One region of the Mesorhizobium sp. NPDC059054 genome, then DNA from elsewhere that is predicted to be linked to it. Evidence: riboswitches for the same ligand, from Rfam matches in the RefSeq annotation. Region 1 holds a riboswitch; each other region holds the start of a gene.
What was found. Region 1 has a riboswitch for cobalamin ahead of ACFWXH_RS14190 (TonB-dependent receptor domain-containing protein). Riboswitches for the same ligand answer to the same signal wherever they lie in the genome.
Positions count from the first base shown of each region.

Region 2: it holds a riboswitch for cobalamin, as region 1 does, so the genes downstream of both, ACFWXH_RS16875 (ABC transporter ATP-binding protein) here and ACFWXH_RS14190 (TonB-dependent receptor domain-containing protein) in region 1, are expected to answer to the same signal.
Region 3: it holds a riboswitch for cobalamin, as region 1 does, so the genes downstream of both, bluB (5,6-dimethylbenzimidazole synthase) here and ACFWXH_RS14190 (TonB-dependent receptor domain-containing protein) in region 1, are expected to answer to the same signal.
Region 4: it holds a riboswitch for cobalamin, as region 1 does, so the genes downstream of both, ACFWXH_RS10860 (CbtB-domain containing protein) here and ACFWXH_RS14190 (TonB-dependent receptor domain-containing protein) in region 1, are expected to answer to the same signal.

Region 1 covers NZ_JBHYHV010000003.1:150,113-157,949, reverse strand. The annotation lists gene ACFWXH_RS14205 (ABC transporter ATP-binding protein) at 1-86, opposite strand, end outside; gene ACFWXH_RS14200 (FecCD family ABC transporter permease) at 83-1,084, opposite strand; gene ACFWXH_RS14195 (ABC transporter substrate-binding protein) at 1,081-1,992, opposite strand; gene ACFWXH_RS14190 (TonB-dependent receptor domain-containing protein) at 2,009-3,778, opposite strand; cobalamin riboswitch at 4,053-4,260, opposite strand; gene ACFWXH_RS14185 (PilZ domain-containing protein) at 4,413-4,706, opposite strand; gene ACFWXH_RS14180 (FkbM family methyltransferase) at 4,909-5,721, shown strand; gene ACFWXH_RS14175 (hypothetical protein) at 5,828-6,094, opposite strand; gene ACFWXH_RS14170 (hypothetical protein) at 6,091-6,300, opposite strand; gene ACFWXH_RS14165 (hypothetical protein) at 6,285-6,527, opposite strand; gene ACFWXH_RS14160 (hypothetical protein) at 6,524-6,736, opposite strand; gene ACFWXH_RS14155 (hypothetical protein) at 6,739-7,611, opposite strand; gene ACFWXH_RS14150 (hypothetical protein) at 7,674-7,837, opposite strand, start outside.
Region 2 covers NZ_JBHYHV010000003.1:724,355-732,191, reverse strand. The annotation lists gene ACFWXH_RS16895 (hypothetical protein) at 60-389, opposite strand; gene ACFWXH_RS16890 (DUF899 domain-containing protein) at 386-1,171, opposite strand; gene ACFWXH_RS16885 (FecCD family ABC transporter permease) at 1,335-2,348, opposite strand; gene ACFWXH_RS16880 (ABC transporter substrate-binding protein) at 2,351-3,277, opposite strand; gene ACFWXH_RS16875 (ABC transporter ATP-binding protein) at 3,425-4,213, opposite strand; cobalamin riboswitch at 4,376-4,581, opposite strand; gene zigA (zinc metallochaperone GTPase ZigA) at 4,734-5,951, opposite strand; gene ACFWXH_RS16865 (NAD(P)H-dependent oxidoreductase) at 6,179-6,787, opposite strand; gene ACFWXH_RS16860 (TetR/AcrR family transcriptional regulator) at 6,863-7,474, shown strand; gene ACFWXH_RS16855 (SDR family oxidoreductase) at 7,609-7,837, shown strand, end outside.
Region 3 covers NZ_JBHYHV010000001.1:451,500-459,336, reverse strand. The annotation lists gene dxs (1-deoxy-D-xylulose-5-phosphate synthase) at 1-1,499, opposite strand, end outside; gene ACFWXH_RS02200 (pirin family protein) at 1,590-2,510, opposite strand; gene ACFWXH_RS02195 (DUF2277 domain-containing protein) at 2,684-2,971, opposite strand; gene ACFWXH_RS02190 (exodeoxyribonuclease VII small subunit) at 3,135-3,386, opposite strand; gene ACFWXH_RS02185 (histone deacetylase family protein) at 3,390-4,316, opposite strand; cobalamin riboswitch at 4,532-4,719, shown strand; gene bluB (5,6-dimethylbenzimidazole synthase) at 4,764-5,480, shown strand; gene ACFWXH_RS02175 (TetR/AcrR family transcriptional regulator) at 5,487-6,098, opposite strand; gene ACFWXH_RS02170 (MFS transporter) at 6,256-7,476, shown strand; gene ACFWXH_RS02165 (MFS transporter) at 7,578-7,837, shown strand, end outside.
Region 4 covers NZ_JBHYHV010000002.1:641,156-648,992, reverse strand. The annotation lists gene cobU (bifunctional adenosylcobinamide kinase/adenosylcobinamide-phosphate guanylyltransferase) at 1-180, opposite strand, end outside; gene ACFWXH_RS10865 (CbtA family protein) at 173-946, opposite strand; gene ACFWXH_RS10860 (CbtB-domain containing protein) at 963-1,142, opposite strand; cobalamin riboswitch at 1,176-1,370, opposite strand; gene ACFWXH_RS10855 (MFS transporter) at 1,445-2,644, opposite strand; gene ACFWXH_RS10850 (DUF1624 domain-containing protein) at 2,882-3,871, shown strand; gene ACFWXH_RS10845 (methyltransferase family protein) at 3,868-4,338, shown strand; gene ACFWXH_RS10840 (homoserine dehydrogenase) at 4,386-5,699, opposite strand; gene ACFWXH_RS10835 (LL-diaminopimelate aminotransferase) at 5,747-6,964, opposite strand; gene ACFWXH_RS10830 (hypothetical protein) at 7,006-7,410, opposite strand; gene phaC (class I poly(R)-hydroxyalkanoic acid synthase) at 7,535-7,837, shown strand, end outside.

The DNA of each region.
Region 1 (7,837 bases):
CTAGGACCGATGGTGAAGGACACATCGCTCAGCACGCGCCGCCGGCCGAGCGAGGCCGAAAGGTTGGAAACGGCAAGCAGGCTCATGCCAGCCTCCGCCGTTCGCGATAGACGAGCCACAGGAAGAACGGTGCGCCGACGATCGCCGTCAGCACGCCGAGCTTCAGATCCCGGCCGGGTGCGATGAGGCGCACCAGTATGTCGGCGGCCAGCACCACCGCGGCACCACCGAGCGCCGAGGCCGGCAACAGCCGCGATGGTCTCGCGCCGACCAATGGCCTGAGCAGATGCGGCACCACGAGCCCGACGAAGCCGATGGCGCCGGCGACGGCGGTTGCGGCACCCACCGAGGCAGCGGTGCCGAGCACGGCCAGTTGTTGCACGCGGCGCATATCGATGCCCATCGAGGCGGCGGTGTCGGCCCCCAGCGTCAGCGCATCGAGCGCGCGGCCGAGCATCAGCAGAAGCACCCAGCCGACAAGCATGAAGGGGGCGGCCAGCCATACATGCGTCATCGAACGGTCGGTCAACGAGCCGAGCATCCAGAACATGATCTCGAGCGCGGCAAAGGGATTGGGCGACAGGTTGAGCGCCAGCGAGGTCATGGCTCCGGCAAGGCTGGAGACGGCGACACCGGCAAGGATGATGGTGAGTGTGTTGCCGCGCCGCCCGGCAAGCGCCTGCACGACGAGCACGGCAATCATCGCTGCCAGCAGAGCCGACAACGGCAGCGCCAATGGGAAGGCGATCGTCAGGCCGCTGTAGATGGCAAGCACGGCGCCAAGCGACGCCGAGGCGCTGACGCCGATCAGGCCGGGCTCAGCCAGCGGATTGCGCAGATAGCCTTGCAGCGCGGCACCCGACAGGCCGAGTGTCGCGCCGATCATCAGCCCGAGCAACGCGCGTGGCAGGCGAATCTCACGCATGATCAGCGCGATGGCGTCCGCCTTGCCGGAGAACAGCGCCTTGATACTGTCGCCGAAAGCGATCGCCGCTGGGCCAATGGTCAGCGACAGCACGAAGAGCACGGCAACCAATAGGCTGAGCACGGCGAGCAGGGCGCGATAGCGGGCTGTGTCGGTCACGGTTGCGTGCCTCCTGTCTGGCCGCTTACTGAGTGATTGGTGGCCGCGTCGGTCAGCATCTCCACCGCTGTGGCCGTAAAGGGTGCGCCGCAGATGGTATATTTAGCGGGCACGGAAACGCGCCCGGTTTCTTGGGCGAGTGTCCTGTAGGCAGGATGGACGAAGGTCTGCTGCGCCAGGGCCGGCGTCGCGTAGCGCGCCTCGCTGTCGACCAGCATGTCCGGCTTGGCCATCACAAGCAGCTCGAGCGGCAATTGCTGGGTGCCGGACAGGCCGAGTTTCGTGGCCAGATTGGTCAGCCCGGATGCAGCCACCACGGCATCGACCAGCGTGCCGGCACCTGATGTATAGGAATTGGCGTAGTAGGTCGCGATGGTGATGTTGTGATGGGGCTTTGCCTTCGCCTCGGCAAGCTTGCGGTCGAGCTCGGCCACCAGAGTGTCTGCGCGCTCCCGCCGATCGAGGATATCGCCCATGCGTCTCAGGCTTGCTCGCACGTCGTCAAATGAGTTTTCAGGCTGGAATTCTTCGACGCGAATGCCGAGTTGCCTGAGCAGGCCGACGGTCGCACGTGTCGTATAGCTGCCGGCAAGGACGAGGTCCGGCTGCATCAGGAAGATCTCTTCTGCCTGGCCATGATTGACCGCGAAGCGCCGAGCCTCCTCGGCCAGCACCGATGTTGACGGATCGGTAGCGAGATAGGAGACGGAATGGAGCTGGTCGTCCCCGGCAATCAGCATCGCCATCTGGTCGGTGCAGACATTCATGGAGACCACGCGCTTCGGCGTTTCTGCCGCCGTTGCGCTGCCGGGCGCCAGACACACGGCCGCCAGGGTGATGAACAGCCAGGAGCAACCGGGCTTCTTGAAAGCCCCGTCGCTCGATCTTGCTGCCCTGGTTTCCTGCATTGCCATCTCCCGGTCCTCAGAATGTCCGGGTGAAGCTCAGATTGAAAGTGCGGCCGGGCGCGCGATAGTCGGCGACCGTCGAATAGTCCGCGTCGAACAGGTTCTCGACGGCGAACTTCACCTGCGATGCGGCGTCCAGCGCATAAAGTGCAGTGAAATCCACCGTGACATAGTCGGGCAGCTTTACCGTGTTGGCGGCATTGGCATAACGTGCCGCGCCGTAAAGCACGCGTGTCGTCAGGTCCAATTGCTCGGTCGGACTATAGGTCACTTCCGCCGCAGCCTTGAGGCGATCGCGATAGGGGATGTATTTGCCGGTGTCCTGGTTGAGCGGTTCGCGGATATCGACGCTCACCTTGCCGCTCCATTCTGTGCTGAAGCGATGCGCAAGGACTGCCTCGAAACCGGTGATGCGCGCCTTGGCCACGTTGAAGGGCAGGTAGGTCGGCGGATTGGAGGCGATCGCGTCGGTCAGCCAGGTTTGATAGAAGGCGACATCGAGATTGGTGTCGGCGCCCGCCTGCCAGCTCAGCCCGACCTCATAGGACTTGGACTTCTCCGGCTTGAGATTTGGATTGGAGTAGTTCGGATAATAAAGTTCGTTGAAACTCGGCGCCCGGAAGCCGGTGGTATAGGATGAGCGCAGTGTGAGGTCAGGCAGGATCTCGTAGCTTGCGCCGACATTGTAGGTGGTGGCGCCGCCGAACTGTCCATTGTGGTCGTAGCGAATGCCGCTGTCGACGGTGAGTGCCTCGTAGGAAAGCGAATACTGGCTGAACACCGCCGTCAGCGTGCGCGCCGTCACGTCGAAATCGACGGTCGAATCGACCTGCTCGCGATAGATTTCAGCGCCGCCGGTCAGCACATGTGAAACGGCGCCGGTGTCGAAGTTCTTTTGTGTCGAAGCAAAGAGACCGTAGCGGCTGGAATTGAAGCGGTCGTCGCCGACGATGCCATCGCGGAAATTGCGTGAGCGATCGACCGAACTCGACAGTTCGACAGTCGAGGACCAGTCCGCGGAGTGTTTGATCTCGGTGCCGAGTTTGCCGGCAAAGCTTGTCGTGTCGACCTCGTCGGCGAGCGGAAAGGAGGCGTCATACTGGCCGCGGCTGCGGGCGATCAAGGCATCGCCATAGATCCGGCCCCAGTCGAACTGCCTGGACAGCGAGGCATTGATCGAGCCGAGCAGGAAACCGTCATCGTCCGGCTCGTGACCGAAAGCGGTTGGCAGCGTGAAGTCGTAGCCGCGCGTGCCGATCAGGCTGCCGCCGAGCGAATAGTCGACGCCGCTTGCGCTCTGGCCCCGCACATTGCCGGACAAGGTGCCGCCCCACGGATGGCTGACGCCGGCCGTGACCGAGCCGCAGCTGTTGCGGCCGTCGGCGCAGGGGCCGCCCTGTTTGGTGATGATGTTGACGCCGCCGCCCATGGCGTCGGAGCCGTATTGCGCGGAATGCGCACCCTTGGCGATCTCGATGCGCTCGATCGAATCGAGCGGGATGTTGCCGAGCGAGGCTGTACCGGTGGTGACGGAGCTTGCCCTCACGCCGTTGACCAGCACCAGCGTCTGGCTGGCCGACATGCCGCGCAGGTAGAGATTGGTCGAAGCGCCCTGGCCGCCATAGGAAACGATCGAAACGCCGGTATAGGATTTGAGCAGAGACGGCAGGTCTGGCGCGGCCGAATGTTCGATGCTCTGGCGATCGATCACCGTCACCGATGAGGTCGAGCGCGCCAGAGTGGTCGCGCGCCTGAGCGGTGTCGTGATCACGATGCGATCGAGCATCGTGGCGTTGCCGGGAATGCTGTCGTCTTGAGCGACAACATGGCTTATGAAAGCCAGCGTGACAGCGCCGGCAAGCAATGGAGTTTTCTTCACTTCCGTCCCCAAAAGGATCAACGGCGCAACAGCGCCGCGAGGTTCATTTCGAACCGCAGACGGACTTGGCTGGGGGCAGGTTGGCGGACAGTCGCATCTCACCCCTGGCCGTTCCGGCATGCGGCAACACTTCACGTGTCACCGCCACGGACGACCGCGCCTGACCACCCCTCGTGATCAAGCATGGGTGACTGGAACAGGCAGGTCTCCTGACTTCCGTGTCATCGCCCTTTTCCGCCTTCCCGGTCGCGCGAGGCGGCCAGTGGCATCGTGGAAGAAGGCTCAACGGTTACAGTTGCGGGGGCAGTCGCGGCTTTGACCGATTGCTCGGCCGCACCGTGTTCCCTTTTCATCCGCCTTCCGGCGGAACCAATTCCGAATCCGAAGCTAACCACAGCAGTGCGCAGCGTCAACCAAGGCCTCTTGAGATTCGCCCGATGTCCGCAAACGGCAACTTGCTCCCCGGAAGGGCTCTCAGCATGCCTTGGTCAGGACAAGCGAAAGCACGGCAAGAATGGAGCACCGTAACGAATGGTCAGGCTCAGCCGTAGTGGAAGCGGGGCTTCGGTCCCGTACCGGTGAACTGCACGCCGACACGGTCGTTGCGGCGCCAGCGCACCAGGGCCTCGTAGGCAACACCGTCGACAGGCACATAAAGGCTGAACCGTTCGGGAATGATGGCATCGGCGGCCACCTTGAGTTCGGCGCCGCCGGTATGCTGGTTGCGCACGACGCAGGCGATTTCCGAATTGTGGATGCTGGTGATGATCGTCGCCCCTTTGAGCACCCGTTGCCGGTGCTCGCGTTCGCGATGGTTCGCTTCCTGCTCGGACATGGCGATGGACTCACGCTGCAGTCCAAATAGTTTAGGGAGGGCGCAGGTAACCATCAATGCCGTCATGGACGGTGTAGGCGATTTGACGCGAGTGATGGCTAACCGTCCGTCAAGATCCACGCGATCCTGAGCCGTCTGCGAAAGCTGTTGAGCTTCGACAAGCTTGGTGCGATTGAAGGGCAGGTACTGGCGAGGGCCTGTCGTGAAACTCAGGGATGTGCTTGCCGCGCTTGGCTTTCGCAAAGGCCCGAAAACCTATGGTTACACCATAAAAGAGTTCGAACTGACGAACAGGGAGTTGGTGCGGTTTGCCGTTTGGCTGCATCCCAAATGCAGTGCGCCGGATATCGGTCAGGGCGCGATCGACGAATTGAGAAAATATCTTTCGCCGGGCGATGCCGTCATCGATATCGGCGCGCATGTCGGCGACACGAGCGTGCTTTATGCGCTGGCCGTCGGGTCGGGCGGCAAGGTCTTTGCCGTGGAGCCCAACCGATACCTCTGGCCGGTTCTGGAGGCCAATGCCTCGCTAAACCGGCAGGCGGCGCCGATCGAGATCATGCATTTTGCCGCGACCGGGCAGCCGACAAAGCTGGTCTTCAACTACAGTGATCCCGGTTACTGCAATGGCGGTGACCTCGATCGCTTCGGCCGGCTTGCCCATGGTCATATGTACCCGCTCGAAGTCGAGGGACGTAATGTACTTGCCGAACTGCGCGCCACCAGCCCCGATTGGCTGTCCCGAATCCGTCTGATCAAGACAGACGCCGAAGGCAACGACCATGCCGTGCTTGAAACGATGCGCGAATTGATCGTCTCGGTGAGGCCCTTCATCCTGTGCGAGGTCTACAAACGCACATCGATCGAACAGAGAACCGCATTTCTCGATTTCCTGAACGAGCTTGGCTACGACTGCCACCGTTCATGGCCATACGCCGAGTTGAAGGGGCAGTTGCTCAATGCCGCGGACATGGAGCGTTGGCCGCATTTCGACATGTTCTGTGTGCCGCGATAGCCCGCTGTTTCATGGCGATCAGCACGACCAGTTTCCGTAACATGGCTGCAATATTGCGATCTGAAAAATCCTAAGCGCTTGCAAGTCGGAGCACAAAATGCGGAGGTCATTTTGGCGGCAGCAGCGCCTGAACTCCATTCCACAACAGCCACAGCAGGCCTGAGACAATCGACAGGATCACCGCCGCGCCGACCTTGCTGGAAATGCCGGCAAGCGCTTGGCGGAGGTTGCGGAGAAACCGGAAATCCTCGCGCGCTTCGAACTGGTGTTCGGGCTCGTCGATGCGCAGGCCGGCGGCGGACAGTTCCTCGCGCACCGCTTCCTTGACGATGCGCTTCAATTCGTCGGGGTCGACGGAGATATGCCTTGTCATGGCTTCCATCCGCACCACGCAACGCCCTGGGCGTTGTGCCTGTTGATCTCGTCCAGATCGGTGCGTGGCGTGTCCGATCTGGCATCCCGGCGCGGAAAATTGTGCGTGCACCAGACGGAGCGAGGATTGGAAGGAAAGGAGCCATCCGGTCTCGAACTGCAGCCGGCGAGCGCCAGTGCTGCGACAAGGATCAGTGCCTTGACCATCGCATGGCCTCCTTTCGCGCCTCGTCGTCGGACATGCCAGCTGTGCGCCGCTCAATTGCGGTAGCCTCGCGGTCCATTTCCAGCTGGTCTTCGACGGCAACCAGCTTCTCCCTCATTTGCCGTGCACGTTCGGCATCGACGCCGGATTGCCTAAATTTCCAGCCGGCAACGATGGCGGCGGCGACCCCGACGATGTAGGGCCAGAACTGCAGCAGAAGGGCGGTCACAGGCTGTCCTCGCGGCGGCGGCGCAGATATTCGGTGAGGATGCCGTTCGCGACCAGCAGCCAAGGGAAATATTGAGCCGGGATGATCGGCTGGAGCACGGACGGATCGACATAAGTCAGGGCCACGACGACGAAGCCGAGCGCGGTTTGAAGCCGCGCCCAGAAGATCGTTTCGCTGTCTTTGAAGAAACGTTTGATACGCTGCCACATGGTCAGGTTCCTTTGAAAATTCTGCCGAAGACGATGGCGAACAGCGTTCCGATCACGTTCCAGATGCCGACCTTTGCCAACGGCGTGGCTTCCGGCGCAACTTGCTGAGCTGGTGTGTGATGAGCCGCGGAAACGGACGAAGGTGCGTCGCCGGACTTCTCCGTCGGGATGGGGAGCATTCTCGGTGCCTGCCCGATATAGCCGGCGTTGCGTAGCGCGGTTTCGTACGCCTTGGCGTAACCAGCGATCAGTTTGCCGTTGGCCCGAACGTCGACGTTGATGATCGATCGCGCAGCCACATAGTCGTAGGTTGTTGAATTGGTTGCCTCGAAGTCAGCCAGCTTCTTGCCGGTGAACATGCCGGCGCGCATCCCTTCGATGAGGATATGCGCCGAAATGTCGGTGTCGTTCGCGGCGTCCGGGTCGCTGACAAGATCGACCCCCACCAGCTTGGATGCCTTCTCATAGTTTTCCCGGCCGGTGAGCTGCGGCAGGGCGCGGCCGCGATAACGCCAGCCGTCGCCGGAAGCCTCATCGCCATTGCCTATGCGGTTGGCATAGACGCGGTTGGCGAGGCCCTGCGGGTTGCGGACATAAGGAATGGTAGCGGCAACACTGGTGAAGCGCTTCGGCCAGACCTCGCGAATGCGTGCAGCGCTGCTGTAGGAGAGGTTTTCGTTGACGGGCCGCATCTTGCTGCCGGTCTCATGGTAGGCGGTAGCCAAGGCATAGGCGAGATGCCGGAGCGGCAGGCCGGCATTTTGCCCGGCCTCGAGGATGACCTCCAGCCCATCCACCTGGCTTTGAGACAAAGACATGCCGAAAACGCCAGACGTGCGCAAGCGCAGCGCCGCGTAGAAACGCGAACGGTCCATGGTTTGTCCTTTTGAATATGTCGCTGTTTTGGCTGCTTACTGCCTATGCGGCAATCAAATCATCACATGCTTGCGAAAGCAGCGTCGACCTGTGGCACCGTTGTAATTTCGCCCGCGGCGATCTTCTGAACGACAAGCTGCTCGGTGTCGAAGCACTTCTTGATATGCAGTAAAACCGCGTTGCTTGCGGCCAGGATCGCTGAGGCGTTCAAAATGCGCCATGTAC
Region 2 (7,837 bases), 570 kb from region 1:
CATGCACGAATTAGGCACTCATGGCCACGCCGGATGCAACCTCCGCCGTGGCCATTTCGTCAAATAGCGGTCCGCACCAGCCTCAGCCACGGGGTCAGATGAAAGGCGCTCATCAGGAGATACATCACCATCATACCGCCGAGCGGCATGCCCATCGTGGACGAGCACATCTCCGCTGGCCCGCCCATGACGCCGGTCAGCAATGCCATGGCCGCAAATGTCGGCGACGCCGCCAACGCCAGCCAGTCTGACGCCATCAGCGCGGGTGCGTCGTTGGCCGCAGGCACGGCTGCATCGCTGGCGGCATTCGCTCCGTCGATAGCTGAGCGGGCGCTGGTCCGGCGAGGTGCCTCCTCGTCGGACCAGATGGAGCAGCAGGAGCGGCTCATGGCTTCGCACTCGTTGGTTTGGCACGCATCGCCTCTTCGCCGGCGTCGGAAATCTCGACCCACCCTTTATCGGGTTCGGCTTCGGAAACGTAGCTGTCGTTCCAGTTCCACCATTTGTAGGTCGGCGTCTGCGGATAGCCTTCAGGCGAATCCTCCCAGGCCTCCTGGCGGCCGAGCGGCGTGATGTCGAGGTAATTCCAGGTGCCGCCCATCTGTTCGTCGGCGCGGTCGGCGATGAAATAGGTGCGGAAGATGCGATCGCCATCACGCAGGAACACGTTGTGGCCGTGCCACTCGTCCACGCCGAAATCGGCGTCGAAACTGTCGACGATTGTGACCCAGGGGATGCGATCCCATCCCATCCGCGTCTTCACGCGCTCGATGTCCGGCTGTGGCGCGCGTGACGCGAAGACCAGTGTCGTATCGCGCGCATTGAGATGGGATACATGGGCGACCTGGTCGGCCACCATGGAGCAGCCCCGACAGGCGTGCTCTGGCCAGCCATATACGCCGGGCTCGAAGAAGGCACGGTAGATGATCAGCTGGCGGCGACCGTCGAACAGGTCAAGAAGGCTCGCCCGGCCGTTCGGGGTCTCGAACACATAATCCTTGGTCACTTCTACCCAAGGCATACGGCGGCGCTCGGCAGCCAGCGCATCGCGGGCATGCGTATGGGCCTTTTCCTTCACGAGCAGTTGCTGGCGCGCCTGTTCCCACGCCTCGGGCGTAACCACCGGCGGCTTGTGCATGGCGGCCAGGATATCGTCGCGTTTATCGGTCATGAGTTCTGTTCTCCTCTTCCGGGCGAAGTCTCGCGCCTCGAGGTCGAAGCGCGATGACCTTCGCGGTTCATCGCTTACTGTCGTCGGACAGTGTGGCTTCGGAAGCCGAACAGTGTGAGTAACAAGTGTGGCGCTATTCCGGATCGACGGAATAGGCCCCGGCTCAGAACCGTTTGCGCAGCAGGGTGGCCACCACGAACAAGGCGCCGATCGAGCTGGTGATGATGCCGATCGGCAGTTCCTGTGGCGGCAGCAGCGTGCGCGCCAGAAGATCGCTGGCAAGCAGCAGCACAGCGCCAAAGACAGCGCAGACGATGGCCAGCCGCAGATGCAGCGGGCCGGCGAAGCGGCGCGCGACATGCGGGATCATCAGTCCCACGAAACCGATGACGCCGGCGACGGAAACCAGGATTGCTGTCGCGAGCGCCGCGGCAAGGAATGTCAGTGTCCGGAAGCGCGCCACCGGAACGCCGAGGCTTTCGGCGGTGGTTTCGCCAGCCAGGAACGCGTCGAGCCAGCGATGATAGCGCAGCGTGAAGGCAAGGATGACGGCGGCGCCGGCGAGGGCCAGGCCGATATTGCCCCAGCGGGCGAGACCCAGCCCGCCCATGGTCCAGAACAGCACCGAATGGGCTGCTCGCTGATCTCCGGCAAAAACCAGATAGTTGGTCAGCGCCGTGAACAGGAAAGATACGGCAAGGCCGGCAAGGATCAGCCGCTCGGGTCCCTGGCCGCGAATGCGGGCGACGAGCAGAAGCACCACGACGGCGGAGAGGATGCCGCCGACAAACGCTGCGATCGGAAGCGTCCATACGCCAAGACGGTCGCCGAAAACCGTGATGACTGAAACCGCGCCGGCGGCAGCGCCCGAGGAAAGGCCGAACAGAAATGGATCGGCGAGATCGTTGCGCGTCACTGTCTGCAGAAGCGCGCCGACGACGGCAAGGCCGGCGCCGACGCAGATGGCGAGAATGGCGCGGGGTAGCCTGAGGTCGACGATGATCTTCTCCACCGGCGCTGTAACGCTCCCGGCGTCCAAGCCGACGGCATGCGCAAGCGCTGCGATCACGTCGCCGAGCGCAATGACGGTCGAGCCATAGGCGATGGACAGCAGCGCCAGCAACACGACGAGCGCCAGACCCGTGCCGATGGCCAGACCGTACGACCCGCTGGGCACGTTCAGAAAGCCTCTGGGTGCATTGCCTTCGCGATCTTGTCGATGGCTTCTATGTTGGCCGGGCCAGGCGTCAATTCCGCGTAGCGAAGAGCAACGAAACGCTCGTTCTTCACCGCATCCGTTTCTTTCATCGCCGGGTGCTGCTTGAGGAAGTTCAGCAGTTTCCGGTAGCCCGCCTCGTCCTGGTAGTCGAGCAGGATCAGGAATTCCGGGTTTCTGGTCGCAACCGTTTCCCAATCGGTATTGCCCCAATTGGTTTCCAGGTCGTCCATGATGTTCTTGCCGCCCGCCGCTTCGATCATCGCACTCGGGATCGCGAATTTGCCCGCCGTGAAGGGTTTGTCCTCGCCGGAATCATAGAGGAACACGCGTGTGCCGCTGCGGGCGCCGACCTTGGCGGTGATGGCGGCGAGCCTTTCCTTCCATCCGGCGACAAGGGTGTTGGCCTCGGTCTCCTTGCCGAAGATCTTGCCGAGTTTCTCGACGTCGCCGAACAGGAGATCCATCGAAGCTGCTGGCCGGTTCTTGTCGAGATGGACGCAGCTCTCGCTGAGCACCAGCGTCTTGATGCCGTGCGGAGCCAGAATGTCGGGCGTCACGTCGCCACCGGGTTTCATGCCGTAATACCAACCGGCAAAGAAGAAGTCGGGCTCGACCGCCAGCAGGTTCTCCAGTGTCGGATATTTCGGTGCAAGTTCCGGGATCGAGCCCTGCGCTTTCTTGAACGCGTCATCCACCTTGTACCAGCCGGTGATGCCGGTCAGGCCGACGATCTCGGGTTGTAAGCCCAGCGCGAAGGCCATTTCCGACATGTTGAGATCGTTGATCACCGCACGTTTCGGTGCGGCGTCGAAGGTCAGCGGAATGCCGCAGCTCTCGACAGTGACCGGGAAGGCAAAGGCAGTTGATGAAAGAAGCGTGGCGGCCAAGCAGGTTCCGCAAAAGCGTCTCACGCTTTTACGATAGGAACCTGCGACAAAATAAAAAGTCAAGCTGACGAAGCGTTGGCGAAGCCACGCAAGTCTGCTTGGGCAAAGGGCGAGGCGTTTCATGGCGGCTCCGTTGGGGAAATTGATTCAGCGGGAGAGGCGGATCGGAACGTCGAAGACCGTCAGTTCGCGGTCCTGCTCGTCCGGGTGAGGAAGTCTCAGCACATCGATGGCAAAGACCTCGCGCACCAGCGCCGCCGTCAGCGTCTCACGCGGGGTGCCGAGCGCGACGAGGCGCGCCTTGCTCATCACCGCGACATGAGTGGCGAAGGGCGCAACCAGCGGCAGATCGTGCAGCACCGTGACGACAGCGATGCCCAGCCTGGCGACGAATTCGAGCAATTCGCCGCGAGCGCGGGGGTCGAGATGGTTTGTCGGCTCATCGAGAAATAGCACATGCGGCTGCTGCGCGATCGCGCGTGCCAGCTGCGCACGCTGGCGCTCACCGCCAGAAAGCGAACCCATGCGACGCTCCCGCATGGCGAGCAGGCCGGTTCGCTCCAGCGCGTCGAGCACCACATCGCGGTCGTCGCTGCGGCGACGAAGCCCTCTGTGCGGGATGCGGCCAAGTCCGACATAGTCGCTGACGGCAAGCTGTACATCAGGCTGGTCGGATTGGCCGACCACGGCGATACGGCGTGCCCGCTCTGCTGTCGGCAGCCGGTCGAGCGATTCGCCGTCGAGGCTGACCAGGCCGCTGCTTGGCTTGAGCATGCCGCACAGCATGCGCAGCAGCGTCGACTTGCCGGCGCCGTTCGGACCGATGATGGCAAGCCTTTCGCCGGCGCGGACATCAAGGCTGACGTCTTCGACGAGCGTGACGCCTGTTTCGGGCCGACAGCAAAGGCCGCGCGCTTGCAGGACAACGCCGCTCACGAAAGAACCCTCCGCGGGCGCGGCAGGCAGTCTAGGTGCGACGCATCATAGCGGCGAAAAACGGCAAAACCTTCCAACCGATCCCTCATTCGATCAGGTGCGGAAGGATGGCCAAAATGACGGCAGGGCCGCCCTTGTAGCGTCCTCCCGGCACACCCCGTCCGGTCAACTCGCTGCGATGGCAGGTCTCCTGGCTCGCGGATCGTTGCGCTGTCCTGCCTTCCCGGCGCTTGGCCAGTGGCGTCTTCGGACTTTGCTACCGCTTACAGTTGCGGGGGCAGCCACGGTCTTGGTTCTTGCGAACTTCACCGTATTCCCTTTTCACCCCGAACCTTTCGATTCGGAGCACCATCGCCGCGAACCCTATTGTGACCGCCATCGCCTGGCAATGGCGATTCTTTGCCGAGGACCTGGCTCGTCGCGGTGTGCCGCTCGGCCGGCGGGACGTAGCGGGCAAGCCGCGGATGGCAGTCGCAGGCATGATGGCGCCCCTTGAACAGGGCGAGCAAGGATTTGACGATCATGCCGCTTGCCCGCTCCAGCTCGGAAACGGGTCGTGCAGGTCACGCCACAGTTCCGGTGCGAAGACGGGCTCATCCACCAGGCAGGCATCCAGTTCGGCGCGAATGCGGTTTTCGTTCATCGGATCGCAGCCGATGAAGACCAGTTCCTGCCGGCGGTCGCCCCACATCGGATCGAGATAGGGTTCCATCGCCTCTTGCCATGACGGGTTGTCGGGCCAACGGTTGCGGGGAACCGCTGCCCACCAGAGCCCGCGCCTGCCGGTCCGCACCAGCGCGCCGGCCTGGCTCAATTCGCCGACGTGGTTTGGACGCGTGGCCAGCCAGAAGAAACCCTTGGCGCGCACCACTCCTGGCCAAGGCTGGCCGATGAACCTCTTCAACCTTGCCGGATCGAAAGGGCGACGTTCGCGATAGACGAAGGAACGGATGCCGTATTCCTCGGTTTCGGGAACGTGATCCTTGAAGCCATTCAGTTCCTTGAACCAGAGCGGATGTTGTTCGGCCTTCTCGAAATCGAATCGTCCAGTGTCGAGCACCTTGTCGAGCGGCACGCGGCCGAAATCCGTTTCGATGAGCTCAACCTGCGGGTTGAGCGAGCGTATGATCCTGCGTGCCAGATCGAGATCTTCTGCGGGCGTGTCCGAAACCTTGTTGAGCACGATGACATCGGCAAACTCGATCTGCTCGACCAGAAGATCGACGAGCACGCGCTCGTCGGACGTGCCCAGCGCTTCACCGCGGTCGCGCAGGAAATCCGATGAGGAATAGTTCCGCAGCAGGTTCGCGGCATCGACAACCGTCACCATGGTGTCGAGGCGGGAGACATCGGAGAGGCTGGCGCCGGCCTCGTCACGGAATTCGAAAGTCGAGGCGACGGGCAGCGGCTCCGAAATGCCTGTCGATTCGATCAGCAGGTAGTCGAACCTGTCCTGTACGGCGAGACGACGCACTTCAGCCAACAGATCGTCGCGCAGTGTGCAGCAGATGCAGCCATTGGTCATCTCGACCAGCTGTTCATCGGTGCGCGACAGGTTGGCGCCGCCGTCGCGCACCAGCGCGGCGTCGATGTTGACCTCACTCATATCGTTGACGATGACAGCGACCCGGCGGCCGTCGCGATTGTGCAGGATGTGGTTGAGAAGCGTGGTCTTGCCGGCGCCGAGAAAGCCGGAAAGGACGGTTACGGGAAGACGCCTTCGATTGTGCGTGGGCATGACTGTTTTCCAGAGGCTTTGGTGGGGACGAACCCGGGCGTGGTTCGTCTTGAGGAGGAGTGACCAAATTCGTGGAAGGTCACTGCTGAATTGTTACGTTGTAACATAACATAGCCGGAAGGCAAGCAGCATGTGTTCGAGGAGAGCAACGGTTCCGTTCAGCAGGGTTGTCGATGTTGGCTGCCGCATGGGAGCTTCCTCCTGAAGATCCCATGCGGCGAAGAATTCTACGCCGCGGCGCGCTGCTGTTTCAGGAACAGCCTGCAGCCGATGGCGCGAGCCTGGGCAGGAAGTTGCGCGGGATCCTGCGCTTCCGGAAAGAGCAGCAGTTCGGAGGTGACCACTCTGGCGCCGCAGTAGTCGAATATGCCGTGGTCGATCTGGGTCTTCATGGCACCGAAATAACCGTGCCTGGCATAGGTGCGCTGACTGGCGCCGCCGATCGCCACCAGATGTACGTTCAGCCGTTGCAGCTTCTTCGTCAGCTTGCCACCCGGCGGCTCGTCGTAAGCCCAGCCATTCATGAACACGCGATCGATCCAGCCCTTGAGCAGCCCGGGCATCGACCACCAATAGACCGGATAGACCAGCACCAGTGTGTCCGCGCGATCGATACGCGCCTGCTCAGCCGCGACATCGTTGGCAGCCGGCGCTTGGCCTTGAAAGGTGGCGATGTCGGATTTGTTGAAGTTCGGATCGAAACCCTCGGCAGCCAGATCGGCGATTTCAAAACTGTTGCCGGGCCCGGAAGCGGCGACGCCCTCGCCGACACTGTTGGCAATCACGTGGGTGAGCGAATTGGGATCGGGATGCGCGACGACGATGAGCGCGTGCATGACAAGGCTCCTGGGATGTTGCAGCGAAGGATTTAGGCTTATATACTTTTAGTAAGTTACTTTTGGTATATAGTGATGTCAAGCGATCGCGTGAAAAATCCATCTGCGCCTCCACGCCGCCAGCGTCTGTTGCGGGAAGAGCGGCATCGGCAGCTTCTCGATGTGGCCTGGCGCATTGCGCGCGAGGAAGGCACAGAGGCGCTGACGCTTGGTTGGCTTGCGGAGCAGGCGGCGGTGACCAAGCCAGTGGTCTACGATCACTTCGCTACGCGCTCGGCTCTGCTGGCGGCGCTCTATCAGGAGTTCGACGCGCGCCAGAACCAGGTGATCGATGCCGCTCTGGCAGCGAGCGAACCCACGCTCGACGGACGCGCCTCGGTGATCGCTTCCTCCTATGTCGACTGCGTGCTGGAGCAGGGTCGCGAGATCCCCGGCGTGGTTGCAGCCCTTGTCGGCTCGCCGGAGCTGGCGACCATGAAGCGCGAACACGAGGCGGTGTTCCTGGAAAAATGCCGGGAAGCGCTGACACCTTTTTCGCGTGGGATTACCACTGCGCGCCTGTGCGGCATGCTGGGAGCGGCCGCCGGTCTGTCCGCTGCTGCAGCCTCCGGCGAAATCACCGCGCGCGAAGCCAGCGACGAACTGTATCAGACGATCCGGGCCATGGTGGCGCGCAGCGTCGGCTGAACGCTTTCGCCTAATGTTATCATCGGAGTTTCCGATGGAGACATTCGTATCTTCCCGTTTCCCTTTGCGCGCTCTGGCGCAGACAACTCCGCGCCAGAGCCACTCCATTGGTCGGTGGCCGCAATGGAGATTTCATGAACACACCAACTGTAAGCATCGCCGAGCACGTCCTTGTCGTGGGCGGCAGCTCCGGCATGGGATTGGCGCTCACAACGCAGCTTCTGTCGGAGGGAGCCGAGGTAACGATTGCAGGGCGATCAAGAGCGAAATTGGACGAGGCAAAGAGCAGCCTCGGCAATCCACCCGCCTTGCGCACCGCAGTCGCTGATATCGCCCGGGAAGATGAGGTCAGCCGGCTCTTTG
Region 3 (7,837 bases), on a different contig from region 1:
CGGCCCTTGCCGATCTCCAGCGGCGAACCGCGCTCGGGCATATCGATACCGACACCGTTGCCGCGCGGATAACGGAAGGAGATCGGCCCCTCGTCGTACTCGGCGGCGGTGCGCACCATATGGCGCAGTTCGACCTCGTCGCTTGCCGCCATGACGACGAAGTCTGGCAGCGAGGCAAGGAAGGTGGTGTCGAACGCGCCGCAATGGGTTGCACCGTCGGCACCGACGTAGCCGGCGCGGTCGATCGGAAAACGCACCGGCAGCTTCTGGATGGCGACGTCGTGCACGACCTGATCGTAGGCGCGCTGCAAGAAGGTCGAGTAGATCGCCGCGAACGGCTTATAGCCTTCTGTCGCGAGGCCCGCCGCAAAGGTCACCGCATGCTGTTCGGCGATACCGACATCAAAAGTGCGGTTCGGGAACACTTCGCCGAACAGATCGAGCCCGGTGCCGGTCGGCATGGCGGCGGTGACGGCGACGATACGGTCATCCTCGCAGGCTTCGCGGATCAGGCTTTCGGCAAAGACATTGGTGTAGGTCGGAGCATTGGCTGGGGCTTTCGCCTGCGCGCCGGTGATGACGTCGAACCGGTTGACGCCATGATATTTGTCGGCGGCCGCCTCGGCAGGCGCGTAGCCCTTGCCCTTTTGCGTCACGACATGGATCAGGACCGGGCCCTTGCCGTTGTCGCGCACATTCTTCAGCACCGGGATGAGATGCTCGAGATTGTGGCCATCGATCGGGCCGATATGGAAGAAACCGAGCTCCTCGAACAGCGTGCCGCCGGTGACATAGCCCCTTGCATGCTCGACGGCGCGGGTGATGGCGCGGTCGGCGCGCTTGCCGAGGTAGGACGTCAGTTTCTTGCCGAAATCGCGCAGGCCAAGATAGGCCTTGCCCGAGCCGAGTCGAGCCAGATAGGCGCTCATGGCGCCGGTCGGCGGAGCGATCGACATATCGTTGTCGTTGAGGATGACGATGAGGCGCGCATCAAGTGCCCCAGCGTTGTTCAATGCCTCGAAGGCCATGCCAGCCGACATCGCGCCATCGCCGATCACGGCGATGACATTGTTCTTGCCGCCGGAAAGATCGCGCGCCACGGCCATGCCGAGACCGGCCGAGATGGAGGTGGAGGAATGAGCGGCGCCGAACGGATCGTATTCGCTCTCGGTCCGCCTGGTGAAACCGGAAAGCCCGTTCTCCTGGCGCAGTGTGCGGATGCGGTCGCGCCTGCCTGTCAGGATCTTATGCGGATAGGCCTGGTGGCCGACATCCCAAATGATCCTGTCGTCCGGCGTGTCGAAAACATAGTGCAGCGCCACCGTCAGCTCGACCACGCCGAGACCTGCGCCGAGATGCCCGCCCGTCTGCGAGACGGCGTCGACCAGTTCGGTGCGCAACTCTTCCGCGAGCTGCGGCAAGTCGCTTTCGGAAAGCTTCTTCAAATCCGCGGGAATACGGACCTTGTCGAGAAGCGGCGTCTGGGGTCTGGCGATCAATGGCTGGCCCGTTCAAGCTCGCGTTCAAGAATATTCAAAAAATCGAATAGGCCTCCGACCACGGAAAGTAAATGTGCCGCAATGACACGTTCATTTGTCGGGCAGTGGAATGAATTCCTTTTCATCGCCCGGAACGATGTCGAAGCGACCGGTCCTCCATTCCTGCTTGGCCTGTTCAATGCGTTCTTTCGACGAAGAAACGAAATTCCACCAGATGTAACGTGGAGACCCCAGCGAAGCGCCGCCAAACAGCATGAAATGCGCACCCGATTCCGATGAAACGACTATTTCGTCGCCGGGACGAAACACCAGAAGGCGATTCTCGGGAAAACTGTCGCCGGAAATGGTGACAAGCCCGTCGAGCACATAGATGGCGCGCTCTTCGGCTTCGGCTGCAATGCGGTACTTCGCGCCGGGCTCCAGCCGGATGTCGGCATAAAGCGTATCGTGATAGGTGGTCACCGGCGCGCGGCGGCCTTCCAACTCACCGATGATGAGACGGCCCGAAACGCCATCGGCGCTGAACTCCGGCAGTTCGGCGCTCGCGGTATTTTCGAAGACCGGCGTCATTTCTTCCTGCCTGTCTGGCAGCGCGATCCACGTCTGCAGCCCGGACATCGACATCGGTGCGCCGCGCAATTCTTCCGGCGTGCGCTCGGAATGAACAATGCCACGACCGGCTGTCATCAAATTCACGTCGCCCGGTGAAATCACCATCTCGGTGCCGAGCGAATCGCGGTGCCTGATCCTGCCGTCGAACAGGTAGGTGACAGTGGACAAACCGATATGCGGGTGCGGGCGTACGTCCAGCGCCTTGCCGGCACGCAGGATGGCCGGTCCCATGCGATCGAAGAAGATGAAGGGACCAACCAGCCGGCGCCTGGCGGTTGGCAACGCGCGACGCACCTCGAACCCGCCGATGTCCTTGGCGTTGGCGACCACCATCAACTCGATGGCGTCGCAGGAAAAGGCGTCACCGGGTTCGGGATCGTTTCCGGGAAAGAAGCTCATCGGACTGCTCCATCTGCTGATGATTTGCAGATCGGAAGTTATACCTCCGTTCCCCTCCGGCAAACCGGCGATGCGGCGACGATCCGTTCACCGATCACCTCAATTCACGAAGCAATGGTTCAATGCCGCGGCCTGCGGATTTCGGCACGCCTGGCCGATCAGCTCTCACAAGACTATTGGGTAGCTACCGGCTTGGGTCCAAACCGCAGGGCCGATTTGGCGCGAGCTTTTGCCGCCACCTCCTCGCGGTTGCGTGGCGGCTGAGTGGTTTCGAGCGCGACAAGCAGGTCATGCGCGGCATGGGCGATGGTGCGCACCGCGTGGTCGAAAACGTCCTTGTTACGCATGGAGGGCTTGTTGGAGCCACTGATCTTGCGCACGAACTGCAGCGCCGCCTCATGAATTTCGGCATCCGTCGCCGACGGTTCGAAGTTGAAGAGCGGCTTGATGTTGCGACACATGGATATTTCTCCCGTTTGGTATGTCCGGCTTTGTCCCTCGTTCCGGTTGGAGCAATTCCAGGAAAGGTGCGTAGCAGTTTACCGTCCTGAATTGCGCGAAAACAAAAGTTAGAGCGTTTCCGCGTTTCGGAAAACCGGAAACGCTCCAGGGGCCTCGCGGCCCTTATTCCCCATCCAGTGGTTCGGTGGCGACCGGCTTGCCGTCGCGGGCGAGCCTGATCTTTTCCACCTTGTCCTCGGCCGCCTTGAGCAGGCGGTCGCAATGCGCTTTCAGCGCCTCGCCGCGCTCGTAAATACGGATCGACTGGTCGAGCGGCACGTCGCCGCGCTCCAGGTCATCGACGATCTTCTCCAGCGCGTCCAACGCTTGTTCGAAGCTCATCGCCTTGACGTCTTCGTTCGCTTCCTCAGCCATGGCTCATCCTTTCATCAGGCGGCCGACATGCGCTGCGACCGAAAATGCCAATCCGTGCAGGTCGTAACCGCCTTCCAGCAGGCTGACCAGCCTGTTTGAACTATGGCGGCGGGCGCGATCCATCAACTGCCCGGTCGCCCAGTCGAAATCGTCCTCGACAAGATTGATCTCGGCCAGCGGATCGCGGTGGTGCGCATCAAAGCCGGCCGAGATGATGATCAGGTCTGGCGCGAAAGAATCAATCGCCGGCAGCACACGTGTGTTGAACGCCTCGCGAAAGATGTCGCTGCCTGTCGCCGGGGCCAGCGGCGCGTTGACGATGTTGCCGGCACCGGTCTCGCTTTTGGCGCCCGTGCCCGGATAAAGCGGCATCTGGTGCGTGGAACAATAGAGCACCGATGGATCGTCCCAGAAGATGTCCTGCGTACCGTTGCCGTGATGCACATCCCAGTCGACGATGGCGACACGCTCGGCGCCGTGCCTCTCCTGCGCGTAGCGTGCGGCTATGGCCGCCGTGTTGAACAGGCAAAACCCCATGGCCGTGGTTTTCTCGGCGTGATGCCCCGGCGGGCGTGCCGCCACGAAGACGTTGTCGGCCTGGCCGGCAAAGACATCGTCGACAGCCACATTGGCCGCGCCGATGGCGGTCAGCGCCGCTTGCCAGCTTTTTGGGCTCGCTACCGTGTCGGAATCGATGACGGCAATGCCGTCTTTCGGGATTGCCTTGCGCACGCGCTCGACGAAATCCTTCGGGTGACAATAGAGAATGGTCGCTTCGTCGCCCATCGGCGCCTCGCGCCGATCGAGAGCGACGAAGGCCTCGTCATCCAGAACCCGCTCGATGGCACGCAGCCTGTCCGGCCGCTCCGGATGGCCGGCGGGCGTGATGTGTTCCAGGAAAATCGGATGCGTGTAAAGGCGGGTCGTCATGGAGCCACCTTATCAGCAATGGCGATGATGGCCACGCGACAAGCATTGGAGCATTTCCGTTTTTCACGGAAATACGGAAACGCTCCAATTTTTTGTTTTAACGCAATTCCGGACGCAAAACCGCTGCGCACTTTTGCTGGAATTGCGCCAGCCTGTTGGGGAAAAGACGGCATCCGACGTCGGGATCAGGGCTGCCTTTGCTCTCGAACCGGGCTATGTTCGCCGCACTGTCAGGTGCCTGCCACGAGGCGGGAGAATCGGGAACACGGTGAAAATCCGTGGCGTGCCCAACGCTGTAAGGGGGACCGCTCGGCAAGAGCCACTGTCCGCAAGTAGGACGGGAAGGCGCCGGCAAGCGGGATGAGCCCAAGCCAGAAGACCGGCCAGGCAGGAATGGTCATCCGCATGGACGGGCGGAGATGCTGTTTCGATCGCAAGGGGAACGCGATGGACGCCGTCCGCAACCATACCTGCCATGCCTTCGGCGACTTTGAACGCGAAGCCATTTACCGCGCCATCTTCACGCGCCGCGACGTACGCAGCCATTTCCAGCCAGATCCGATAGACGACGCGGTGCTTGCCCGCCTGCTTACTGCTGCGCACCACGCCCCATCGGTCGGTTTCATGCAGCCCTGGAACTTCATCGTCATTCGGGATCAGGCACGACGCGAAGCCGTGCGTGACCTTTTCCTGACTGCCCGATCCCAGGAACTGCCTCATATCGCAGAGGAACGGCAGGCTCTCTACCGTAAGCTCAGGCTGGAGGGCATCTGCGAAAGCGCGCTCAACCTATGCATCACCTGCGATCGGCGGCGCAGCGAAGGCTCGCCGCTCGGCCGGTGGCACAACCCACAGATGGATCTCTTCAGCACGGTCTGCGCCGTACAGAATTTCTGGCTCGCCGCGCGGGCCGAAGGGATCGGAGTTGGCTGGGTGAGCATCCTCGACGCCGACGCGCTCAAACAGTTGCTCGGCATTCCCGATCATGTCGTGCCCGTCGCCTATCTTTGCGTCGGCCATGTCTCGGAATTCGCAGCAGGGCCAGATCTCGAACGCAAAGGCTGGGCATCACGCCTGCCGCTCTCAGACCTCATCATGAGCGAGACCTATTCTGGCGTCGGCGAAGATGCCCTCAAAGCTGCGGCCAGTGCCAGCCAAGGGTAAAAGAGTTCAGGCGGAAACCTTGTCGTCCGCCAGCAAGCCTTCCATGAGCGCGCGGAAGGCCTTGATCGCCTTGATAGAGGTCGCGCCAGGATCGTCGGAATTGGCAACCCACTGCGCGGCATAGAGCGAGGCACCGCTGATCAGCCGAGCCATGGCTTCCGGATCCATCTCGCGGACAACCCCCTCCTCTTTCAAGGCAGCAAGGTTCCTTGTTAGGGACGAGATACAGTTATTGGCATTGGGCCAAAGCGCCGGGTCGCCGAGTACAGCCGGGCCGTCGCGCAGGACGATGCGCTGGACTTCCGGGTCCAGCGCCATTTCCACATAGCCGATGTTCTCGTCCAGGAAGCCTTGCCAGCGTGTCTTGGCTTTGGCCGAGATGGCATTGAGGCGCGTGCACATCTCAGTGTCGATCTGGGCGACGACGGCCTCGAACAGCCCCTTCTTGTCGCCGAAATGGTGATAAAGAGCGCCCCGCGTCAGCCCTGCCTCCGCGGTGAAATCATCCATCGACGCGTTCGCATAACCGACCGTCGCAAACGCCCGGCGCGCAGCCGCGATCAGCTTTGCCCGCGTTTCGGCAATCATCTCGCTACGAGGTTTGTGGGCAGTCCTCATCGTTTTTTCCTTTTGCCGCTTCGCTTTCTACATACGTCGCGTATATTTTTTTACATACGCGCCGTATATTAATTGACATACGAGACGTATGCAATTATCTCATTCGCATACGCCACGTATGTAAGTGGCGCACCCTCAAATTTCCAGGAGTGCTCCCATGCGCAATCCTTATGGTGAAATCTTCAGAGTCCCCGGAGCCAAGGGCTTCGCCGCCGCGGCCTTCATTGCCCGGCTGCCTATCGCCATGGCGCCCATCGGCATTGTCGCGATGCTCTCCCAGGCACGCGGCGAATATTGGCTGGCGGGTGCGGTATCAGCCACCTTCGCCTTGACCAACGCTTTTGCCGCCCCGCAAATCTCGCGATGGATCGACCGGCTCGGTCAGACCGCCGTGGCGGCTCCCACGACGATCATCTCCGTCATCGCCTTCATCGCCCTGCTCGCAGCCACCCACTATGACTGGCCGAGCTGGACGCTGTTCGCTTCGGCATTCCTGGCGGCCGCAATGCCCAGCGTGCCGGCCATGGTGCGGGCGCGCTGGACGGAAAAGTTCCGCGATCGTCCGGAACTCAACACGGCCTTCGCTTTCGAGTCGGTTGCCGACGAACTGGTCTATATCGCCGGCGCCTCGCTTTCGGTGGGCCTCAGCGTGGCTCTCTTCCCGGAAGCCGGTATGCTGGCCAGCACGCTTCTCCTGGCCCTCGGCATGGCCGCTTTCATCTTGCAGCGGTCCAGTGAGCCCAAAATACGTCAGCCAGAACACGGCAGCGGCGGCTCGGCGATCATGCTGCGTCCCGTCCAGATCATAACGCTGGCGCTTATCTTCGTCGGCGCGATCTTCGCCACAGCCGAGGTAAGCTCGGTGGCCATCACCAAGGAACTCGGCCAGCCGACCGCTGCCAGCCTGGTCATCGGCGTCTATGCCGCCGGTTCCTTCATCGTCGGCCTCATCGTCGGCGCGTTGAACCTCCAGGCTCCGAAACAGCGGCTGCTCGCCCTTTCGATCGCCATCGTTGCCTTGACCACTCTGCCGTTGCTCGTCGCCAACACCGTTCCGCTGCTGGCGCTCGCTGTCTTCGTCAGCGGCGTGGCGATCTCGCCCACCTTCATCATGGCCTTCGGCCTGATCGAGCGGCGCGTGCCCGAAGCCATGCTGACCGAAGGCATCACCTGGGTGATGACTGGCATCGGCATCGGCATGGCGTTGGGTGCATTCGTGGCGGGCTGGGTGGTCGACAACTATGGCGCGCAGAACGGTTTCTGGGTCTCCGTGGCGGCTGGCACGATCGCCTTCGTGATCGTGCTTCTCGGCCAGAAGACACTCGCCGGCGAGACGGAAAGCGAATTATCGCAAGCTGCCCCGCAAGCAGCGGAGTGACATTCGCCGAGACCTAGGACAACGACCCAAACAGGACCAACGAGCCGCCTTCTCAGGCGGCTCGACTGCCTTTGAAATCTCAACTATTCCCGGTGACGACCATGCGTAATCCGTACAGCGAAATTTTCCAGGCGCCCGGCGCCAAGGCGTTTTCCGCGGCCGGCTTCGTTGCCCGCTTTCCGCTCTCCATGATCACGCTCGGCATCGTGACGATGCTGTCCGAAACACATGGCGAATACTGGCTTGCTGGCGCGGTCTCGGCCACCTTCGCGCTGGCAAGCGGCTTGATCGCGCCGCAGGTGTCGCGGCTAGTCGACCGGCACGGCCAGCGCCGTGTTCTTGTGCCCGCGACGCTGATCGC
Region 4 (7,837 bases), on a different contig from region 1:
TTCCCAGCCTTCGCCACGCCGAGCACGATGATGCGCGATGCGTTCGCGCATCTCATCGTCATAAGCTTGGGCGGTCGCGATATAGGTCCACGGCGCCGGCAGCGCCGTAACCAGCTTTTCGGCATGCGCGCTCTTGCCCGAGCGCGCACCGCCGATAACCAAGGTCAGGCGATCAGGCAAAGCTGTCGCGAAGGCTCGCCGACTGCCCGGTGAAACGACCGCGCACGACGCCGACGACAACGCCCAGCACAACCCAGAACACCAGGTTGGTCAGCGTGACCGCCACGACGAACTGGTGATGCAGTCCTTCCGGGATCGGCGTGTCATAGCTCTCCGGCTGCGGCGCGCCCACGACATGCGGCGCGACAATCAGCACGATGGCGAGCACCGTCAGCGGCAATGAGCGGCGGAAGGCGATCAACGCCAGACCGATGGCCGTGGCAGCGACGGTGGAAATCCACCAGACCTGCCGGGGCAGCAGTTCGGCAGCCGGCATCGCCGGCAGCTCCGGCGGCAGGCCGAGACCCGGTGCCAGCGTAAAGACTGCAAAGCCGGCAAGCCCCCAGAACACACCCTGGCGCCAATTGCCGATGCCGCCGGCGAATTCCGAGAACGCAACAAGGATCAACGCGAAACCGATGCCGGTGACGACGTTGGAGAGCACGTTGAAGGAGAAGCGTTCGACGCCATCGGCAGGCGCCCAGCCTTCCTCTTCCTCGGCCGGAGCGGCGGTAGGAGCCGGCGCCGAGCTCATCGCATTGGTGCCGGCATCGGCTGCGGGTGCCGCAGGCGCGGCCGCATGTTCGTGGCCGCCCGCGGCCTGCTCATAGACTTCCGCCTTCAGGATCAGCGGAACGGTTGCGTAGGCCTGCAGGCAAGCGAGAACAATGCCGGCCAATAGACCCGCGATCGCCGCGACGAACACGACGTTGCGAAAAACAGACATGACGGGTTCCCCCTGGTTAGTGGCAGGGGAACGCCATCGAGTGGCGCGCGTCGTGGGCAGCGTTGTGGACGGCTTCGATATGCGAGAAGCCAGTGAAGCCGATGACGAAAATGCCGAGCAGACCGGCAAGTGCCAGCTGCAGGAAACGCGACTGCGAGGAGGCCGAGGCGCCGAGAGAAACGGAAGCGGTATTCATGGTCTGTCCTTTCGCCCTCCACCCGAGGGCATTACCGTCATTGCTGTCGCCGGCAGGTCTCCTGGCTTGCGGATCAGCGCCCTTCCCCACCTTCCCGAGGCAAACCTCAGTGGCATTGGAGAGGACTACCGCTCACAGTTGCGGGGGCAGCCACGGCTTCGGATGGATTTCCCCTTCCCCACCGTATTCCCTCTTGGTCCCGAAGGGACCGACGACAGGCGGACTATAGAAAGAATCGCAGCGTCCGGCAAACCAAATTCCGCCATCTACGGATGCGGAAGCGTCATTGCGGCAGGCGGTCGTTACATCGACTTTGGCAGATATCGCCAGGTGACAAGCGCACAGACGGCAGCAAGGCAGCCCAGTGTGGCGAAAACGGATCCCAACCCGAAGAACGTCAGCACCACGGAATAGACCAGCGGCGGCGTCAGTTCCGAGAAGTCGAGATAGGTGCGATAGACCGCAGCCATCTGCGACCGCTCATAGGCACGCACCGATCGCATGAAGGCGGTGGAGCCGATGGCGTCGAGCGCGATGGTGAACAGGGCACCGACCAGCAGCAGCCCGGCGGTGGCGAGCGGAATGAGTTCGCCAATGGCGCCAGCCAACCAGAGCGATATCGCCATCCCGATGAAGGCAAGCGTCATCACGTTGCGCGCGCCATAACGCTTGCCTGCCCTGCCCCAGTAAATCGCTGCGAACAGAAGAGCGTTGCCGGCCGAGACCAGCAAGCCGCCGGCGAGTTCGCCCTGGCCGGTAATGACCATGAACAGCGGGCCGTAGACGAAGAAGGTGGTCCAGTAGCAGGACCGGCCGAAGGCGATGAGCCAGGCGAGCCTCAACCTCGGCTGGCTGACGAAGCGCCCGATATTGGCGAACGGATTGATGGGTCGGCTTTTGCCGGGCACGATCATCGGATTGTCGCCCAACCGGTAGTACCAGAACAGCGCAAGCAGACAGAGCGCGAAGACGGCAACCGCTCCGTGCGCGGCATAGATGCCGTAGCGCGTATAGAGGAAGATGCCGAGCGTGGGCCCGCTCGTCCAGGCGATCATCGACCACGCCATGCGCAAGGATTCGGCCTGCATCAGGTCGGTCTTGCGGATATGGTCCATGATGTAGAGGTTGAGCGTGATCGACAGCGCGCTCGCCCCCATCACCCGGCAGAGCATGCCGATGATCTGGCCCGGCAGCGAATGGGTGACGAAGAAGAGCGAGCCGATGGCAAGCAGCAGCGCGCCAGCCGTGTAAACCCATCTGCGCGCGAAGCGATGGATGAGCATCGGCATGAACAGCGTGACCGACAGGCCCAGCAGCGACACGATCGTATAGAGGATCGAGACCGTCTGCTCGTTCTTCAGGATCTCATAGGCCTGGATCGGGATAACTGAGGCGACCGTGGCGCGCGCGCAGGATTCGATGGCATAGAGCGAGGCGAAGGTGCGCGCGTCCGCCGGCTGCACAGCCGGTAGCCAGATCGGATGGCGGACGTGCGTGGACATGAATTCCCAGACTAGCGACTCGCAACGGAAATCTGCGTCGCTGACGGCCGAATCGGTAGCAGGAAACCGACGCACTCATGCCGGAATGCGAAGCCGGCCAACGGGTTTTGAGGGCTGGTACAACGGCGCCAGCGATTTTCTTCCTTTTGAAAGAAGATGCAGTGCATCTCCCGCCCACTCTCGCTTCGCCCGCATCCATGCTAGGCATGGCACGGTTGCAATTTCGAATCCTGCCGCATGAGCCTTGAACAGCAGATTTCCTCCTCCCGACGCATTGCGCTGATCGACGTCTTGCGTGGCATCGCGCTTCTGGCAATGGCCAGCTACCACTTCACCTGGGACCTCGGATTCTTCGGTTACACGAGCCTGGGACTGACCGCGCACGGCCCCTGGAAGCTCTATGCACGCTGTATCGCCTCGAGCTTCCTCTTCCTGGTCGGTGTCTCGCTTGTACTCGCGCATGGCGAGCGCATCCGCTGGCGGGGCTTCTGGATCCGCTTCGCCATGGTGGCGGTGGCGGCGGCTGCGATCTCTGTGGCGACCTATTTCGCCACACCCGAAAGCTTCATCTTCTTCGGCATCCTGCATCAGATCGCGCTGGCCAGCGTGCTCGGCCTTCTGTTCCTGCGCCTGCCTGCGCTGCTGACGCTGGTCGCCGCCGCGCTGGTGGTCGCGGCTCCCTTCTATCTGCGCTCGCCCTTTTTCGATCATCCTGCACTTTTATGGGTCGGCCTCTCCTCGGCCGACCCGCGCTCGAACGACTACGTCCCGCTGTTTCCCTGGTTCGGTGCGGTAATGATCGGCATCGGCGTGGCCAAACTGGCCAAGGCGGCCGGCTTGTTCGAACGACTGGCGACCATTTCACTCAGCCAGACATTTCAGCGTCCCCTCACCTTCATCGGCCGCCACAGCCTGGCCTTCTACCTGATCCACCAGCCCGTGTTGATCGGTTGCGTATGGCTGTTTGCGCAAGCGTGGCCCGCCCCGGCACAAGATCAGAAGCTCGGCTTCACCAATACCTGCCAGGCATCGTGCCAGGACAGCCGCGACGCCGCCTTCTGCGTGCGCTATTGTGGATGCATGCTCACCGCGGTCGAAAAGGACGGGCTGCTGACCGGCATCATGAGGGGCGACCAGTCGGCTTCGGCCAGGACCCGCCTCAGCGATCTCATCAGCACCTGCACGGTTCAGACCGAGGACGCCATGAGCCCGGGGGAACCGCAATGACCGATGCCGTACGCCTGCCCTTTCCGCTACCGCCCGTCATCTTCCTGATCGCGTTGATTGCAGGGGTTGTCCTGGGCATCCTCTACCCCTTGCCCTGGTTCGGCGATGTCCTGGGCGACATCCTGTTCGGCTTCGGCTGGCTGGCGGCATTGGGCGCGGTTGCGTTGTGGTTCGCCGCCATCCGCATGATGTTCAAGTCCAGGACGCCGCTGAACCCAGTGGCCACGCCGACACATCTTTTGACCGGCGGTCCGTTCGGCATCAGCCGCAACCCGATCTATCTGTCGCTGGCAACGCTGGTTGTCGGCATCGGGCTGATCACCGGCAACATCTGGCTCATCCTGCTTGCCTTCGTCGCGGGGCTGGTAACCAGCAAGCTGGTGATCCAGCGCGAGGAAAAGACGCTCGCTGGCAAATTCGGCAAGAAATATCACGACTATGCCAAGCGCGTACGCCGCTGGATCTGAGGCAATTCCCGGCCACGCACCGTCAGATAATTGCTGACGTGCGTTTGTTAGCCGGCCCGCTCGATGCGGATCACTTGCGCCTTGTCGGTCAGGTGACCGTCCTTGGTGATGGCCTCCACCGCCTTGCGCACCGCCGCTTCCGTCGTTTCGTGTGTGACGAGAATGACGGTCTTCTTGTCGACGACCTCCGGCCCGACAGCGTGCTGAACGATCGATTCCAGCGAAATATCGTTGTCGGCCATACGCTTGGCCACGGAAGCGAATACGCCGACACGGTCGTGCACGGTGAGGCGAATGAAGTAGCCGCCGGCATGGCTGCGCATCTGTGCTTTCTTGTAAGGTTTCAGTTCCTTGGCCGGACGACCGAACACCGGTCCGTGCTGGAAGCCGGGCTGGCTCTTGGCGATGTCGGCGATATCGCCGACCACCGCCGAGGCCGTGGCATTGCCGCCGGCACCGGGGCCGGACAGCAACAATTCGCCCAGGATGTCGGTCTCGATAGCCACCGCGTTGGTAACGCCGTGCACCTGTGCGATCACGGAGGCGGTCGGCACCATGGTCGGGTGCACGCGCTGTTCGATACCGCTTTCGGTGCGTTGGGCAACGCCGAGCAGCTTGATGCGATAGCCGAGTTCGGCGGCGGCACGAATGTCGGCCTGGGTGATGTTGGAAATGCCTTCCAGATAGATGTCGTCGGCAGCGATCTTATGCCCGAAAGCCAGGCTGGTGAGGATGGCGAGCTTGTGGGCGGTGTCGTTGCCTTCGATGTCGAAGGTCGGATCAGCCTCGGCATAGCCGAGACGCTGCGCATCCTTCAGGCACGCTTCGAAGGATAGGCCCTCGGCCTCCATGCGGGTCAGGATATAATTGCAGGTGCCGTTCAGGATGCCAAAGACGCGGTTGACCGAATTGCCGGCCATCGCCTCGCGCATCGTCTTGATGACCGGAATACCGCCGGCCACCGCCGCCTCATAGTTGAGCAGCACGCCTTTCTTCTCGGCGATCTCGGCCAGCGCCACGCCATGCTTGGCAAGCAGTGCCTTGTTGGCCGTCACCACATGTCGGCCGGCTTCGAGCGCAGCTTTCACGCTTTCGCGCGCGGGGCCTTCGTCGCCGCCTATCAGCTCGATGAAGACATCGATTTCGTTCGAACGGGCGAGATCGATCGGATTGTCGAACCACGAGACATTGGAAAGATCGACACCGCGATCCTTGCCACGGCTGCGCGCAGAGACGGCGGTCACGGTGATGGTGCGGCCACACTGGCGGGTTAGTTCGGCCGCCTTTTCCGTGAGCACACGCACCACCGAAGCCCCGACGGTGCCGAGGCCGGCAATTCCAACACGCAAGGATTCAGCCATGATGGACGGCCCCTCTTTCTCGGTCTTTCAGGATTGTCTGCGGCAGTTCAGCGATGTGCTGCCAGTGGCACCACATTGTTGGGCTGCTTGGCGGTGGTCGCCAGGAATTTCTTGATGTTGCGGGCCGCCTGCCGGATGCGGTGCTCGTTCTCGACCAGAGCCAGGCGCACGTAATCGTCGCCGTGCTCACCGAAGCCGATACCAGGCGCTACAGCCACATCGGCGTGCTCGATCAGCAGCTTGGAGAATTCGAGCGAACCGAGATGCTTGAACGGCTCGGGGATCGGTGCCCAGGCGAACATCGTGGCGGCGGGCGCCGGGATGTCCCAGCCCGCGCGGCCGAAGGCATCGACCATCACGTCGCGGCGCTTGTGGTAGATATCGCGCACTTCCTCGATGTCGGAACCATCACCGTTGAGCGCCGCGGTGGCCGCGACCTGGATCGGCGTGAAGGCGCCGTAGTCGAGATAGGACTTGACGCGCGTCAGCGCCGCGATCAGCCGCTCGTTGCCGACGGCGAAACCCATGCGCCAGCCGGGCATGGAGAAGGTCTTCGACATCGAAGTGAACTCGACGGTGACGTCGATCGCGCCCGGCACCTGCAGCACCGAAGGGGGCGGGTTGCCGTCGAAATAGATCTCCGAATAGGCGAGATCCGACAGGATGATGATGTCGTTCTTCTTCGCGAAGGCCACCACGTCCTTGTAGAAGTCGAGTGTGGCGACATAGGCCGTCGGGTTGGACGGATAGTTGAGGATCAGTGCCAGCGGCTTCGGGATGGAATGGCGCACACCACGCTCCAGCGCCGGAATGAAGCCGTCATTCGGCTCGGCCTGCAGCGAGCGGATGACACCGCCCGACATGATGAAGCCGAAGGCGTGGATCGGATAGGTCGGATCCGGGCACAAGACCACATCGCCCGGCGCGGTGATGGCCTGCGCCATATTGGCGAAGCCTTCCTTGGAGCCCAGGGTCGCCACGACCTGGGTGTCGGGATTGAGCTTCACACCGAAACGGCGGGCGTAATAATTGGCTTGGGCGCGGCGCAGGCCAGGAATACCGCGCGAGGACGAGTAGCGATGCGTGCGCGGATCGCGTACCACTTCACACAGCTTGTCGACGATGGCCTTCGGGGTCGGAAGATCGGGATTGCCCATGCCCAGGTCGATGATGTCGGCGCCGCGTGACCGGGCACTGGCCTTCAGGCGATTGACCTGTTCGAAGACGTAGGGTGGAAGACGGCGGACTTTGTGAAACTCTTCCATGTTCGTTCCGATCGAGGGGCGCTTGGCGGCGCGCTATAACGTTATTTGCAATTCGGGTCGAGGGCGGGGTCGCACTTGGCCCCAATCTGCTTCAGGGCGTCCTTGGCGTGGCTGGCCTTGAGCTTGTCGAGCTCGGCGGCATCGGCCGCGGCAGCCGGATCACCCGGATGCGCCTGCACGTTGGACTTGGCGGCCGACAATTGCGCCAGCTTGGCGTTCTTCTCGTCTTCGGTGAACTGCGTTGCCGCATTCTGCGGCTTGATGTTCAGATTGGGGAATGTGCCGGTATCCTTTGGCCCGGTCACCGAGCCACCAGACTGTACGGCCGTTGAACGTCCACTGCTCGAACTGGCGCAGCCAGCCATGGCAAGACCGCCGGCAAGAACGAGCGCCAGCGACAACCGCCCTGTGACGGCAATCAGAAGCTGACCAACACGATCCGTCATACTATTTCCCGCAATGGCCATTAAAGCTCACTTTCCCATCATGGGAGAGCAAAAGCATATTGGCTCCTATTCGACCTTGCATGATACTATGTCAAGAAATGGCTAGGGAGGAACCGCGCAAACCATGGCCGACAGACCTGATGCAGGCAAGACGGACGCCCATGAACATCCATCCGTCGAGCAGTATCTGGTAAAGGACCCAGAGCGTTTCGCGCTCAATCTGGCGCGCGTCATCGAACAGGCCGGCAAGGCCGCTTCCGCCTGGGCCGAACCGCGTGAACGCGGCGAGGTGCGCGACAGCGTTGCCGAGCCCATGGCCGACATGGTCAAGACCTTCTCCAAGCTCACCGAATATTGGCTGGCCGACCCCCAACGCGCCCTGGAGGCGCAGACCAGGCTGTTCGCGGGCTATATGAATGTCTGGGCC